One region of the Burkholderia mycopellens genome, then DNA from elsewhere that is predicted to be linked to it. Evidence: predicted binding sites of a transcription regulator. Region 1 holds the regulator's gene; the other holds the start of a gene.
What was found. The regulator HrcA, encoded in region 1, represses chaperone genes, less so after heat shock. The targets are predictions, from matches to a motif close to TTAGCACTCNNNNNNNNNGAGTGCTAA.

Region 1 (7,633 bases):
CTCGACCGCGTGCTGTCGGTGCTCGGTGCGACGCGCTGGGGGGGCGGCTACCTGATCCGCCATCCGCAACTGCTCGACGAACTGCTCGACGACGAGGCGATCGCGAGCCCGTTCGACTGGCCTGCGTTCAAGGATGCGCTGCGCGCGCGCCTCGCCGCGGCCGACGGCCCCGAGCAGCAGATGGACCTGCTGCGGCACGCACAGCACGCGGAGGTGTTCCGGATCCTGCTGATCGATCTCGCCGGGCAACTGTCGGTCGAGCATGTGAGCGACCGGCTGTCCGAACTGGCTGACGCGGTGCTCGACGTGACGATCGAAGTCGTCTGGTCGCAGCTCGCGAAGCGCCACCGCGACGTGCCGAAGTTCGCGGTGATCGCGTACGGCAAGCTGGGCGGCAAGGAGCTCGGCTACGCGTCGGATCTCGACCTGATCTTCCTGTACGACGACCCCGACGAGCGCTCGGCGGACGTCTACACGACCTTCACGCGGCGCCTGATCACATGGCTCACCACGGCGACCGGGGCGGGCGCGCTGTTCGACATCGACCTGCGGCTGCGGCCGAACGGCGAGGCAGGGCTACTGGTCACCGATCTCGACGCGTTCCGCCGCTACCAACTGCGCGAGGGCGACGCCGCGAATACCGCGTGGGTCTGGGAGCATCAGGCGCTGACGCGTGCCCGCTACAGCGCGGGCGACGCGCAGATCGGCGCGGACTTCGAGGCGATCCGCCAGCAGGTGCTGACGACGCCGCGCGACGGCGGCGTGCTCGCGAAGGAGATCGTCGACATGCGCGGCAAGGTGTTCGCCGGCCACCCGAACCAGACCGAGCTGTTCGACCTGAAGCACGATCGCGGCGGGATGGTCGACATCGAGTTCATCGTCCAGTACTGGGTGCTGCTGCACGCGTCGAGCGACGCCGAGCTGATCCGCAACACGGGCAATATCGCGCTGCTGCGCGAGGTCGCGCGCTTCGGGCTGATGGGCGAGGACGAGGCCGAGCGGGTCGGGGCGGCGTACCGTAAGTACCGGAAGCTGCAGCACAAGCTGCGGCTCGACGGGATGGAGAAGGCGCGGGTCGATCCGGCCGTGGTGGCCGACGAGCGGGCGGCCGTGACGGCGCTGTGGACGCGCGTGTTCGGGGCGGTTGAAACGGATAGTTGAAACGACCGTTCGATGCGGTGCGGCAGGGGGAGCGATCGCGCCGCCGTGCCTAAAAAAGACCGGCGCGTGCGCCGGTCTTTTGCATTCGATGAACGGCTAACGGGTGGCCGGCGTCAGGCGGCCAGCATTTCCTTCGCGTGCTTGCGCGTCGTGGCCGTGATCTCGAGCCCGCCGAGCATCCGCGCGACTTCCTCGATCCGGTTGGCGCGGTCGAGCGCGACCACGGTCGACACCGTGCCGCCGCGGTCGTCGGCGCCTTTTGTGACCTGGAAGTGATGGTCGCCGCGCGCGGCGACCTGCGGCAGGTGCGTCACGCACAGTACCTGGCGATCGCGCCCGAGCTGGTGCAGCAGGCGGCCGACCACTTCGGCGACGCCGCCGCCGATCCCCGTATCGACTTCGTCGAAGATCAGCGTCGGCGTCGGGCTTGCCGCGCTGGCGATCACGGCGAGCGCGAGGCTGATGCGTGCGAGCTCGCCGCCCGACGCAACCTTCGCGAGCGGCCGCAGCGGCACGCCAGGGTGCCCGGCGACCCGGAATTCGACCTGTTCGAGCCCGTGCGGGCCGCCGTCGGCGAGCGGCACGAGCGCGACTTCGAAGCTCCCGCCCGCCATCGACAATTCCTGCATGCCGGCCGTGACGGCCGCGCCGAGCGCCTTGGCGGCCTGTGTGCGCGCCTTGGACAGCTGTTTGGCGTCGGCGAGATAGGCTTCCCGCGCCTTGGCCTGCACCGCCTCGAGCGCGCCGAGATCGGCGGCCGCGTCGAGTGCGGCGAGCTGCGCGCGGCGTGCCGCGTGTTCTTCGTGCAGCGTGTCGGGCGGCAAGCGGAACTTGCGGGCGGTCGAGTGCAGCGCATCGAGGCGCGTTTCGACCTGCGCGAGCCGTTCGGGATCGAGATCGATGCGCTGTGCATAGTGCGACAGCGAGTAGACCGCTTCCTGCAGCTGGATCTCGGCCGGTTCAAGCGACGCGAGCGCGTCGCCGAGCGTGGTGTCGTAGTCGGCGAGGCTGCGCAGCTTCGACACGATCGCGCCGAGCTGCGCGAGCATCGCGTCGTCGGACTCGGACAGCGCGTTGAGCGCACCGCGCACGCCTTCGATCAGGTTCGCCGAATGCGACAGGCGCTTGTGCTCGTTGCTGACTTCGTCCCATTCGCCGGGCTGAGGGGCGAGCTTGTCGAGCTCGGCGAGCTGCCAGGCGAGCTTTTCGCGTTCGAGCTGCAGCTCGCGCTCGTGCGCTTTTGCCGCGTCGATCGCCTGCGTCGCGTCACGCCACACGCGCCATGCGCGTGCGACGTTCGCGGCGTCGGCAACGAGCCCCGCGTGCGTATCGAACAGCTCGCGCTGCGCGTCGGGCCGCATGAGCAACTGGTGCGCATGCTGGCCGTGGATGTCGACGAGCATTTCGCCGAGCTCGCGCAGCTGCGCGAGCGTCGCGCTGGTGCCGTTGATGAATGCGCGCGACCGGCCGTTCGCATCGATCACGCGGCGCAGCATCACGGTGTCCTCGGTGTCGAACGCGTGTTCGTCGAGCCAGCGCGCGACGCGGTCGTGCGGCGTGAATTCGGCGGTGATGTCGGCGCGGCCGCAACCGGTGCGCACGACGCTCGCGTCGGCACGTTCGCCGAGCGCAAGGGCAAGGGCGTCGATCAGGATCGATTTCCCGGCGCCGGTTTCGCCGGAAAAGACGGAAAAGCCGCTGTCGAATTCGAGATCGAGCGCGGCGACGATGACGAAGTCGCGGATCGAGAGGTGGCGGAGCATGGTGTCGGGCGGAGCGGCGTCAGGACGCGTTGTCGTCTTCGTTCGAGGCGTGTTCGTTCCAGTGCAGCTTCTTGCGCAGCGTCGCGTAGTAGCTGTAGCCGATCGGGTGCAGGAACGGCACCGTGTGCTTCGAGCGGCGCACCTCGATCGTGTCGTTCAGTTCGAGCGCGGTGAACGACTGCATGTCGAAGTTCACGTTGACGTCGCGCCCGCCGACGATCTGGATCGCGATTTTCGAATCGTCGGGCAGCACGATCGGCCGGTTCGACAGCGCGTGCGGCGCGATCGGCACGAGCACGATACCCGCCAGCTGCGGATGGAGGATCGGGCCGGCCGACGACAGTGCGTAAGCGGTCGAGCCGGTCGGCGTGGCGACGATCAGGCCGTCCGAACGCTGGTTGTACATGTATCGGCCGTCGACCGACGCGCGCAGCTCGACCATCCCGGAGAAGCCGCTGCGGTTCACGACGACGTCGTTGAAGGCGATCGCATGGTAGATCGGTTCGCCGTCGCGCATGATCCGGGCCTCGAGCAGCGCGCGCTCCTCGCGTTCGAACTTGCCCGACAGGATCACTGGCACGAGCGCCTGCATGTCGGCCGCCGCGATATCGGTGATGAAGCCGAGCCGCCCGTGGTTGATCCCGATCAGCGGTGTCTTGTACGGCGCGAGCTGGCGGCCGATGCCGAGCATCGTCCCGTCGCCGCCCAGCACGACCGCCACGTCGGCGCGCGCCCCGATTTCGGCCGGGGTCAGCGCCGGGTAGCCGGTGATGCCGATCTCGCGCGCGGTCTCGGCTTCGAAGACGACCTCGAAGCCCTGCTTGGCGACGCAGGCGGCCAGTGTGGCGAGCGGCTCGGCGATGTTGGGCGTGTTGCTCCGGCCGACGAGCGCGACAGTGTTGAACTGATTACCGGTTTTCATGCCGGCATTACACCATAGCTCGTTGACGAAAAGAACCGGCCGCGCACGGGCGGGGCCGGATCGGGCCAACCCGCGCAACGGCAGCCGACGCCACTCGCCGCGGTCGCGCGGTTGCGCTAAAATTTTCCACCATGCTAGATCCTCGCGCACGAACCCTCCTGAAAACCCTGATCGAACGGTATATCGCCGACGGTCAGCCAGTCGGATCGCGCACGTTGTCCCGTTACTCCGGGCTCGAGCTGAGCCCGGCGACGATCCGCAACGTGATGTCCGACCTGGAGGAGCTCGGCCTCGTGTCGAGCCCGCACACGTCGGCCGGCCGCGTGCCGACGCCGCGCGGCTACCGGCTGTTCGTCGACACCATGCTGACGGTCGAGGTGCCGATCGACGCCGAAGCCGTCGCGCGGCAGGTGCAGAACACGTTGCAGGCCGGCGAGCCGCAGCAGCGGGTCGTGGCGGCCGCCGCGAGCGTGCTGTCGAACCTGTCGCAGTTCGCGGGCGTCGTGCTGACGCCGCGCCGCAGCCACGTGTTCAAGCAGATCGAGTTCATGCGCCTGTCGGACAAGCGCATCCTGCTGATCATCGTCACGCCCGAGGGCGACGTGCAGAACCGGATGCTCGCGACGCCGCGCGATTACTCGCCGTCGCAACTGACCGAGGCGTCCAACTACATCAATGCGCATTTCGCCGGACTGTCGTTCGACGAGGTGCGCCGCCGCCTGCGCGACGAGATCGACCAGCTGCGCGGCGACATGACCGCGCTGATGCATGCGGCCGTGACGGCCAGCACCGAGGTGCCCGACACCGAGGACACCGTGCTGATTTCCGGCGAGCGCAACCTGCTCGAAGTGGCGGATCTCTCGTCCGACATGGCGCGGCTGCGCAAGCTGTTTGACGTATTCGACCAAAAGACGGGCCTCCTGCAACTGCTCGACGTGTCGAGCCACGCCCAGGGCGTGCAGATCTTCATTGGCGGCGAATCGACGCTCGTGCCGATCGAGGAAATGAGCGTCGTGACCGCACCTTACGAGGTGAACGGGCAGATCGTCGGCACGCTCGGCGTGATCGGCCCGACCCGCATGGCGTACAACCGCGTGATACCGATCGTCGACATCACCGCGCGCCTGCTGTCGCTCACGCTGAGCCAGCAGTAGCCTGCCGTCGCCGGCCCGATCCCGCCCCGTCATCTTGCCGCGGCACCGCGCGTGCCGGCAGTCGGCCGAACGATAGGGCCTGGTTCCGCTCATGACGCGCTTGCGAACGAGCGTTGCCAGTCGCCGTGCAGGAAGCAAGGCGCACCGTCTAGCCGAGCCAAACAAGCGACGCGCGCCGCCGCTATGCGGCCGGCAACGCTCGCTCCCCTGATTGGAATCGATCTTTTGCGGGGCTGGCCGCCAGAAGCGCCGATCGCGGCGTCATGCGCGTTGCGCTCGGCCTTCTGGCGTCCAGTGCAAGCTCGTCATGAGCGGGAGCAGGTCCTGGCCGACCGGCGCGGGGCGGCCGGCTATAATTGAGAGCCGTCCGGTTCCGTGCCCCGAGCACGTTATTGCCCATGCGTTTCGATCTTGAGCCGTCCTCGAGCACCGCGGCTGCCCATCGCATCGGTGTGCTGCTGATCAATCTCGGCACACCCGACGCCCCGACGCCGCGCGCGGTGCGGCGCTACCTGGCCGAATTCCTGTCGGATCCACGGGTCGTCGAGATTCCGCAGGCCGTCTGGCAGGTGCTGCTGCGCACGCTGATCCTGCCGCTGCGCGGCCGCGCATCCGCGAAGAAATACGCGGCCGTCTGGATGCCCGAGGGCTCGCCGCTGCGCGTCTACACCGAGCGCCAGACCGATGCCGTGCGGCACCTGCTCGCGTCGAACGGCTATCAAGTGCAGGTCGACTACGCGATGCGCTACGGCAGCCCGAACATTTCGCACGCGCTCGCGCAGTTCAAGCGTGCGGGCGTCGAGCGCGTGCTGCTGATGCCGATGTATCCGCAATACTCGTCGTCGACCACGGCCACGGCCTTCGACGCCGCATTCAACGCGCTCGCGCGCATGCGCAACCAGCCGGAGGTGCGCACGGTGCGGCACTACGCCGACCATCCGGCCTATATCCATGCGTTGGCCGAGCAGGTGCGCCAGTATTGGGCGCAGCACGGCCGGCCCGACTTCGCGGCCGGCGACAAACTCGTGCTGAGCTTTCACGGCGTGCCGAAGCGCACGCTCGACCTCGGCGATCCCTACCACGACCAGTGCCAGCAGACAGGGGCGCTGCTGATGGCCGCGCTCGGGCTGTCGACGACCGAATGCCGCATCACCTTCCAGTCGCGGTTCGGCAAGGCCGAATGGCTGCAGCCCTACACCGCGCCGACGCTGCGCGAGTTCGGCGAGGCCGGCGTGCGGCGGGCCGACGTGTTCTGTCCCGGTTTCACGGCCGATTGCCTGGAGACGATCGAGGAGATCGGCATGGAGGTGCGTGACGAATTCCTCGCCGGCGGCGGCAAGGCGTTCCACCGGATTCCGTGCCTGAACGGCGCGCCCGCGTGGATCGGTGCGCTCGGCGAGATCGTCGCCGAGAATCTGCAGGGCTGGCCGGTCAAGGCCGCGCAGCCCGAAATGGTGAGTTAAGCGCGATGAATTACAAGATCTCGACCGAACCGGGCGCGAAGCTGCGCATCGACAAATGGTTGTGGGCGGCGCGGTTCTTCAAGACGCGCTCGCTCGCGACCGATGCGGTCGACAAGGGGCACGTGAAGATCGGCGGCGCGGCAGTCAAGCCGGCGAAGGAGGTGCGCGTGGGCGACGAAGTCGAGATTGCGATCGACGGCATCGTCTGGCACATTGCCGTGCTTGGCGTGTGCGACGTGCGCGGGCCGGCGAGCGTCGCGCAGACGCTTTACGAGGAAACGGAAGCAGGGCGGGCCGCGCGGCTCGCCGAACTGGAGCGGCGTCGCACGTATCGCGAACCGGCAGCCGAATTGCACGGCCGGCCGACGAAGCGCGACCGGCGCATCATCGACAGATTTTCTGGTGGGAGCTGAACATCTGGTCGAACGTCGCCCGCGCGCTCCCGTATTCGGTCGTGCGGTCGGTAACGGCTCCCGACAGGCAGATGGTGGTGGTGCCGGCAATGAGTACCAGCGCGACCACCGATATCGCAAAGGTCAGTTTCACGGTACTCCCCTCGAGAAGACGGGTGAAAGCGGCGCCAGGTGGATGTCAGGCGGCGGTCAGCTAGGGGTAAACACGCTTTTCCTACGCTTGAGTGCAGTGTAGTGCAGCGGGCCTGTGCCAAGCTAGTACTTGCCAGGTAAGCGTTGTTACAGCCCGTTTCGCCTGATCTGGCGGACTATGCGGGCGATGCCCCGGCGTGACGCGCGGTTGTTTCGCTGCATTGGAGAATGCCGGCGAATCACCCCCTTGAAATCGTCGTATTCACCCTTATTTGCACCAGCAATGTGCGGTGCCGCCGGATATACGGTCCGGCGGTTGCCGATTTGGCTTTAACCTCTAATCGACTTTCAGCGACATGGAAAACACGCAAGAGAACCCGGCACCCCAATCGGCCGAAGATATCGGCAGCGAGAAGCAGGCGGCGCAAGGCGCTGCCCCCGCCGCCGAAGCAGCCGACGCGGCGCTCGCGGAGGCTCAAGCCAAGGTCGCCGAGCTGCAGGAGAGCTACCTGCGGGCGAAGGCCGAGACCGAGAACGTCCGCCGCCGCGCGCAGGACGACGTCTCGAAGGCGCACAAGTTCGCGATCGAGAGCTTCGCGGAGCACCTGCTGCCCGTGCTGGACAG
Region 2 (7,633 bases), 160 kb from region 1:
CGCTCTTCGGCCGGCGTATCGAACACGATGCGCGGATCGGCGGCCACGGTCAGCCAGCCGTTGCGGGAAATTTCTTCCTCGAGCTGCCCTGCCCCCCAGCCCGCATGGCCGAGCGTCAGCAGGAAGCGCTTCGGGCCGGTGCCCGTCGCGACCGCCTCGAGCACGTCCTTCGACGTGGTCATCTCCAGCCCGCCCTCGACGGACATCGACGAGTTGTAGCTCGCGCCCTCCACCGGCTCGTGCAGCACGAAACCGCGCTCGGTCTGGACCGGGCCGCCGAAGTACACCGGGATGTGCAACAGCGGCTCGATGTCGAGCTTCAGGTCGATGCGGTTGAACAGCGATTCGAGATCGATGTCGGTAGGACGATTGATGACGAGGCCGAGCGCACCGCGCTCGCTGTGATCGCAAAGATAGACCACCGTTCCCGAGAACGTCGGATCGGCCATGTTCGGCATGGCGATCAGGAACTGGTTGGTGAGATTGATGCGATCGGAAGGCTTTGACATGGTTTGAATTTTAGCAAAGACGCCGCGGCCTGACCGGGCCGCGATCAACAAGCAACGCCGCACCGCGCTGGCAACGGCGCGCACGGATCACACGGCACTCTAACACGCGCGCGGGCGCTGTCGGCAGCGTGTTGCGGGCCCGCGCGGCAAGGGCTGCCGCCGCATGTTCGCCCCCTCGTTCGTCAGGCCCGGCCGAGCGCCGCGCCGAGCGCGCTGGACACCGCGGTGAGGTCCGGCGGCGCAACGCCGGCGGCAATCTTCAGCAGCGCCGCGCGCAGCATGTCGGACGCGTGGCCGTGTGCATCGAGGCCGCCGTCGGCGAGCGGCACGCCGTGCGCCGCACGCCGCCACGCCAGGCCGAGCGTGTCGGCCAGAAGCGCCGCGTGACCGAGCCCGAGCGCACATGCTGCCGCGCCGACCCGGTAGGCCGCGCCGGACGCATGCCATGCGGCACCCGCGTCGGCCCCGGCCGGATCGGCCGCGAGGTCGGCCATCGACGCATCGGCCGTCTGCAGGAAATCCTCATAGGCATGCGCATTGACCGTCACGACGCCGAGCGCGCGAGTCGGCGCGGCGGCGACCGCATCGTGCTCGGCCCGGGCGGCATCGGCCTCCCACAGCGCTTCGGACGCGGGCGTGCCGGCGACGTGCCAGTCGACCGTCAGCCCGTAGTCGTGCAGCACGTCGACGAGCGCGACATCCTCGGCCGCGGCGCCGAACAGCGCGAAATCGCGCCACAGCAACGCCACCGTCTCGCGCACGAGTTCGGGCGGCGCACTGCGTCGGCCCTGCGCGTGCTCGCCGAGCAGCAGGTTCATCCGCGCGAGAAAGCGCTTCAGCTCGGGCGCGCCGCTGGCACGCAGCGCGCGCACGCACGCGGCCGCGAGCCGCCAGAAATCGTATGGATCGTCATCGGCGAGCGCGGCCAGCACCGTATCGAGTTCATCGAGTGCCGCATCGGGCGTGCGATGTTCCGCACGCAGCACGCCAAGCAGCGCCTGTTCGTAGCGGGCGCGAATCCGGGTCGCGAACGCATCGGGCAGCGCGCGCAGCGTGGCCGGCGGTACCGCGCGGCCGACGAGCGCGAGCGCGTCGAGCGGCGCGTTGGCGCGCAGGTCGGCGGCGCTTTGCGCGCGCAATGCACGGAAATGTTCGAAGAGAACGGGTGAGCAGGCGAGCTCGCGCAGGTTGTGGCGTGCGACGGCCGCGCGGAAATCGCGTAGCGCGGCACGCCAGCCGGCCGAAGTCGGCTCGACGGCGACGAGCGGCACCGCGGCCGACAACTGCCCCGCGAAACGCGCGGCCGGCAGCCAGCCGGCCTCCGCCAGCACGGCCGCCGCAGCGGACAGCGGCGCGGCTGCGTCGTCGCGATGCTCGAAAGCGTCGGCGGCCGCCGCAAGCCATGCGTCGGCGGCACGCACGGCCCCGCCGCGCGGGTTGGGCAGTGCGTCAGGGTGGGGAACGTTCGCCGGTTCGGGCCTCATGCACACGCGCGCCTGTCATCGTCAAGTCGCTCGCGCGAACCTCGACGCGCGAGCGCCGGGCCGATGCGAGGCCTGAGCGGTGTGTCCGTGGGCCAAGGGTCCGGTCAGATCTGGACCATCTCGAAGTCTTCCTTGCGGGCGCCGCATTCAGGACACGTCCAGTTGATCGGGACGTCTTCCCAGCGCGTGCCCGGGGCAATGCCCTCTTCCGGCAGCCCGGCTTCTTCGTCGTAAATCCAGCCACAAATCAGGCACATCCAGCTCTTGTATTCCATCTTAAGCCGCGTCGGGAAAGTCGGTAAATTCGGGAGCCATGATGGTACCGTGTCGGGGCCGGACTGCCTAGCAATCGCGCTGGAGTAACGCGACTACGTTGCGCCGCGCTAAAAAATCCATCGTGCAGGCCGGATTCCGCCGCATAATGACTGAAAAGTGCGGCCTGCCGGGCAACACAGGGCCAAAAATGCCCATTTCGCCTCGCCGTCCGCATGCCCGTCGCTTTCCCGTTTTTCTCTTGCCCCATTTTTACATGTCCAGCAACGCCCCTCCGATCGTCCTCACCTTCGGCCTGTCCGATCCCACCGGCGGCTCCGGCATTCAAGCCGATCTGATGACTTTGGCGAGCATGGGCTGTCACGGTGTGTCCGTCCTGACGGGCTACACCGTGCGCGACTCGGCCGCCTGCGACGAAGTGACCGGCCTCGATCCCGACGTGGTCGCCGCCCAGGCGCGCATGCTGCTCGAAGACATGCCGGTTGCAGCGTTCAAGATCGGCGCGGCGACGCGCGCGGAAGTCGTGAGCGCAATCGCCGAGGTCGTCGCCGACTACGACGGCGTGCCGCTCGTGCTCGCGCCGGACTTCACGCTCGACGACGAGCACGTGCTCGCAGCCGACGACCTGCGCGAATCGATCGCCGACCTGCTGGCGCCGCAAACCACGCTGCTGGTCGCCGACTACGCGACGCTGATCGCGCTCGCGCAGCCGGACGGCGACGCCGAGGCGCCGAATCTCGACGCGGCCGTCTCGCACCTGCTGTCGCAGGGCTGCGAGTACATCCTGTCGTCCGAGACGGGCTCGCACCGGCTCGTCAACACACTGTACGGCGAGGAGGGCCAGCTCCGCGAGGACATGTGGGATCGCTCGCCGCACCGGCTGATGGGCATCACCGATACCTTGGGCGCGGCCATCGCGGCACTGCTCGCGAACGGCCAGGAGCCGCCCGAAGCCGTTCGCGAGGCGCAGGAATACCTGTACCAGTCCGTACGTGACGCGTTCCGGCCCGGCATGGGTGCGTACCTGCCCGACCGGTTCTTCTGGGCGCGCAGCAACGAAGACTCGGATACGCCGCCGGCCGTGAAGGCCGACACGGTGCCGAGGACGTCGCACCGGCATTGAGGTGAGCACGGCGGTGCATGCCCCGCCGCTGCCCGCTGCCCGTGTCACGGCCTTGGGGCGCGGCATCTTCGGCCACCCCGCGCATGCATCGAAATGTGCGCACATAAAAAAAGACCCGCATCGCTGCGGGTCTTTTCTTTTGGCTGGAACGCGCATCGCTGCGCGCTCCGGACACCATCGACCGAAGTCGATTACATGTCCATGCCCATGCCGCCCATGCCGCCCGGCATGCCGCCCGGCATCGGAGCGTCTTCCTTCGGCAGTTCAGCAACAGCTGCGTCCGTCGTCAGCAGCAGGCCTGCAACCGAAGCTGCGTTCTGCAGTGCGGTACGCGTGACCTTGGTCGGGTCGACAACACCGGCTTCGACCATGTCGACGTACTCGCCCGTCGCCGCGTTGTAGCCGTAGTTGCCCTGGCCTGCAGCAACTGCCGCCACCACGACGCTGGCTTCTTCGCCGCCGTTCGTGACGATCTGGCGCAGCGGCTCTTCCATGGCGCGCAGCACGATCTTGATGCCGGCGTTCTGGTCGGCGTTAGCGCCGGTCAGGCCTGCGATCGCGGTGCGAGCGCGGATCAGCGCAACGCCGCCACCTGCCACGATGCCTTCTTCCACAGCTGCGCGCGTTGCGTGCAGTGCGTCTTCGACACGTGCCTTCTTTTCCTTCATTTCGACTTCGGTCGCTGCGCCGACCTTGATCACTGCAACACCGCCGGCCAGCTTGGCCACGCGCTCTTGCAGCTTTTCACGGTCGTAGTCCGACGTCGCTTCTTCGATTTGCGCGCGCACTTGCTTCACGCGTGCTTCGATGCTCGCGGCTTCGCCTGCGCCGTCGATGATCGTCGTGTTTTCCTTGCCCACTTCGATGCGCTTCGCCTGGCCCAGTTCTGCCAGCGTTGCCTTCTCGAGCGTCAGGCCGGTTTCTTCCGCGATCACCTGGCCGCCGGTCAGGATCGCGATGTCTTCCAGCATCGCCTTGCGACGATCGCCGAAGCCCGGCGCCTTGACCGCAACGGTCTTCAGGATGCCGCGGATGTTGTTGACGACCAGCGTTGCGAGCGCTTCGCCTTCGATGTCTTCAGCGATGATCAGCAGCGGACGGCCTGCCTTCGCGACTTGCTCGAGCACCGGCAGCAGATCACGGATGTTCGACACCTTCTTGTCGTGCAGCAGCACGAACGGGTTGTCGAGGACGGCGACTTGCTTTTCCGGATTGTTGATGAAGTACGGCGACAGGTAGCCGCGATCGAACTGCATGCCCTCGACGACGTCGAGTTCGTCGGCCAGCGACTTGCCGTCTTCGACGGTGATGACGCCTTCCTTGCCGACCTTGTCCATCGCTTCAGCGATGCGATCGCCGATCGACGTGTCGCTGTTCGCCGAGATCGAGCCGACCTGTGCGATTTCCTTGTTCGTCGTGCACGGCTTGCTGATCTTCTTCAGCTCTTCGACAGCCGCTGCGACTGCCTTGTCGATGCCGCGCTTCAGGTCCATCGGGTTCATGCCCGATGCGACGTACTTCATGCCTTCGCGGACGATCGATTGCGCGAGGACGGTTGCCGTCGTCGTGCCGTCGCCTGCGTTGTCGCTGGTCTTGGAAGCCACTTCCTTGACCATTTGCGCGCCCATGTTCTGGAGCTTGTCCTTCAGCTCGATTTCCTTCGCGACCGACACACCGTCCTTGGTGACCGTCGGGCCGCCGAAGCTGCGCTCGAGCACGACGTTGCGGCCCTTCGGACCCAGCGTGACCTTGACTGCGTTGGCGAGAATGTTCACGCCTTCGACCATCTTCGAACGGGCGGAATCGCCGAATACGACGTCTTTAGCTGCCATCTTCTAACTCCTTGAATTCTTGGGAATATGTACCGTCGGTGGACGCTTACTTGGCGTTGACCACGGCCATGATGTCTTCTTCGCGCATGACCAGCAGTTCGTTGCCGTCGACCTTCACGGTCTGGCCTGCGTACTTGCCGAACAGGACGCGATCGCCGACCTTCACGTCGAGCGCGATTGCCGCGCCCTTGTCGTCACGCTTGCCCGGGCCGACGGCCAGGACTTCGCCCTGATCCGGCTTTTCAGCTGCGGCGTCGGGGATCACGATGCCCGAGGCGGTCTTGGTTTCTTGATCCAGGCGCTTGACGATCACGCGATCGTGCAAAGGACGAAGGTTCATATTCACTCCTCTCTTGACTGAGATTGAAGAACGCTTAGGGAATCTGCCCGGCTTGGCGCCTGGCAGAGAATTGTTAGCACTCTCGTGCAGCGAGTGCTAATTATATGGACGGGTTTTGACAAATTCAAGAAGGGGGATCGGCGGTTTTTTTTCGGGCCGGCGAGGCGCGCCCGGCTTTGAGCCTTGATCACTTGGCCGCGTGCCCGGGACGATCAGGACGATGCAGGAGGAGCGGAGATATGTTCCACAAAAACAATGACTTACAGAGGCCCACACGTGAGAGCCGATGTGAGCTGAGAAGGCGCCTCGAGCCGCTTGCCCGAGCCGCCGTCACGGATCCCCCGCAGCGGCCACAGTACCTCAGGGAAATCCCGTACAACAAGCCGCATCCAAACAAATTAAATGGGGCGCGGACGCTCCGTTGCGCTCGCGATGCGAACGCGCGGCAGCCCCCTCGCCCCGTTGGACCGACGAATCCACCTGAATTTTCTACAGCAGCGCAGGCACCGGACGCTCGGAAACGGCACGCTGCGACACATGGCCAGGGACCGCAAAACGTTCCACCGTCGAACCTTTGTCGACCGTATCCAGCCGGTAGCCATGCGTATACACGGCACACAACTGCAGCCCGTTTTCCGGACGAAGCACCAGTTTTTGTCGGAGTCGATAGATGTGGGTGTCGAGACTCCGGGATGTCCCATCCAGCGCCCGCCCCCACGCCAGCGTCGACAACAAATCCCGGGAAAGCACGTTCCCGATGTTATTGAACAAGAAATTTGCCAGCGCAAATTCCTTTGCCGTCAAATCGATGATCTTTCCGTGTAGCGTGATAGTACGCGCAAGCGGATTCAGAACATACGCGCCGATCTCGACCCTGCCATCGAGTTTTTTGTTGCGGCCCTTTCGACGCAACAGCGCATTGACGCGAGCGGCCAACTCGATCTCGCGGAACGGCTTACCGATGTACTCGTCGGCGCCTGCGTCCAGCGCGGCAGCGACATCTGCTTCAAGCGTTCTCGCAGCCAGGAACAAGACGGCCGGTTCGGCTCCGACGTTAGCCCGAATCCAGTGCAACAAATTCAGGCCATCGGCATCCGGAATTCGCCAATCGAGCACGATGAGTTCGACCATCTCCCTTTTAAGATACCGGACGGCTCTCGCGCTATCGCACACCCGGAAAATTTCCCGATTCGTCCCTCGCAGCGCCCTTTCAAAGGCTGACGCCTGACCCGGATCCCCTTCCACCAACAAGATACTCATAACACCCCCAGCCTTCGTCGACTCGAATGATTTACATCGCACACCAAATCGATCGCACGGATACACCAGTACAAACTTGACGTCTTATTTTTAACCACTGCCGATCGATTGAAACCAGCCTCACCTCAACACCAACCTCAAAACCCGATCAGTCCACAGCCTTCCAACCTGATCCGCCACCCTATTTTCAAAAGTACGCCTCCCCGCCATGCACCTGGCGCCGACGAACGGCACGGGCGATACCGGTTAGCAGAACGTCACAAGCGTCTCATCGCGAAACTGCCAAGCACTCCGGCACCCTTGTTGACGACCTTCAATCCCGCCCTCGAGCCGGCAATGAGTCGAACCGATTCGTCGTCGCTGGATGCAACGCGACCCATCCCGCGTCAGCATGTCAGTCAGATGTTACTGACATATCAGTAGAATATCGAAGCACTTGCCCGAGATCAAAGGGGGTAAACCCGTTCCCTAACCTTGACCCTTTTAGCCTCGAGTTGAAAACAGGGGACGCCCGCTCTAATATGTTAGTAATATTCTTTTGGCGATCGCTTAGGCACATGAACGGACTGACGGGTAACACCCTTGCCGAACAGGCTCACCAGAAACTGGAAGAACTCATCGTGACGCTGGAACTCGCGCCCGGCAGTGTCTGGTCGGAGGCGTCGCTTGCGGAGAAGCTGAATACCGGGAGAACGCCCGTTCGAGAGGCCGTACAACGATTGGCTGCTTCGCATCTCGTTCAGGTCGTTCCGCGTCACGGCATCATGATTACCGTGCCGAACATTCACGATCAGTTGCTCGTGCTCGAAACA

Region 2: groES (co-chaperone GroES) is a predicted target of HrcA. The motif match lies at 5,635-5,661, and genes of this name have one in related genera.

Annotation. Positions count from the first base shown of each region.
Region 1 is NZ_OZ183802.1:810,538-818,170, forward strand. It holds gene glnE (bifunctional [glutamate--ammonia ligase]-adenylyl-L-tyrosine phosphorylase/[glutamate--ammonia-ligase] adenylyltransferase) at 1-1,161, shown strand, start outside; gene recN (DNA repair protein RecN) at 1,275-2,924, opposite strand; gene ACPTTC_RS03850 (NAD kinase) at 2,944-3,846, opposite strand; gene hrcA (heat-inducible transcriptional repressor HrcA) at 3,978-5,000, shown strand; gene hemH (ferrochelatase) at 5,399-6,463, shown strand; gene ACPTTC_RS03865 (RNA-binding S4 domain-containing protein) at 6,469-6,876, shown strand; gene ACPTTC_RS03870 (hypothetical protein) at 6,848-7,009, opposite strand; gene grpE (nucleotide exchange factor GrpE) at 7,365-7,633, shown strand, end outside.
Region 2 is NZ_OZ183802.1:974,038-981,670, reverse strand. It holds gene ACPTTC_RS04540 (YqgE/AlgH family protein) at 1-509, opposite strand, end outside; gene ACPTTC_RS04535 (hypothetical protein) at 692-1,993, opposite strand; gene ACPTTC_RS04530 (rubredoxin) at 2,098-2,268, opposite strand; gene ACPTTC_RS04525 (hydroxymethylpyrimidine/phosphomethylpyrimidine kinase) at 2,523-3,389, shown strand; gene groL (chaperonin GroEL) at 3,581-5,221, opposite strand; gene groES (co-chaperone GroES) at 5,268-5,561, opposite strand; gene ACPTTC_RS04510 (response regulator transcription factor) at 6,051-6,821, opposite strand; gene ACPTTC_RS04505 (GntR family transcriptional regulator) at 7,379-7,633, shown strand, end outside.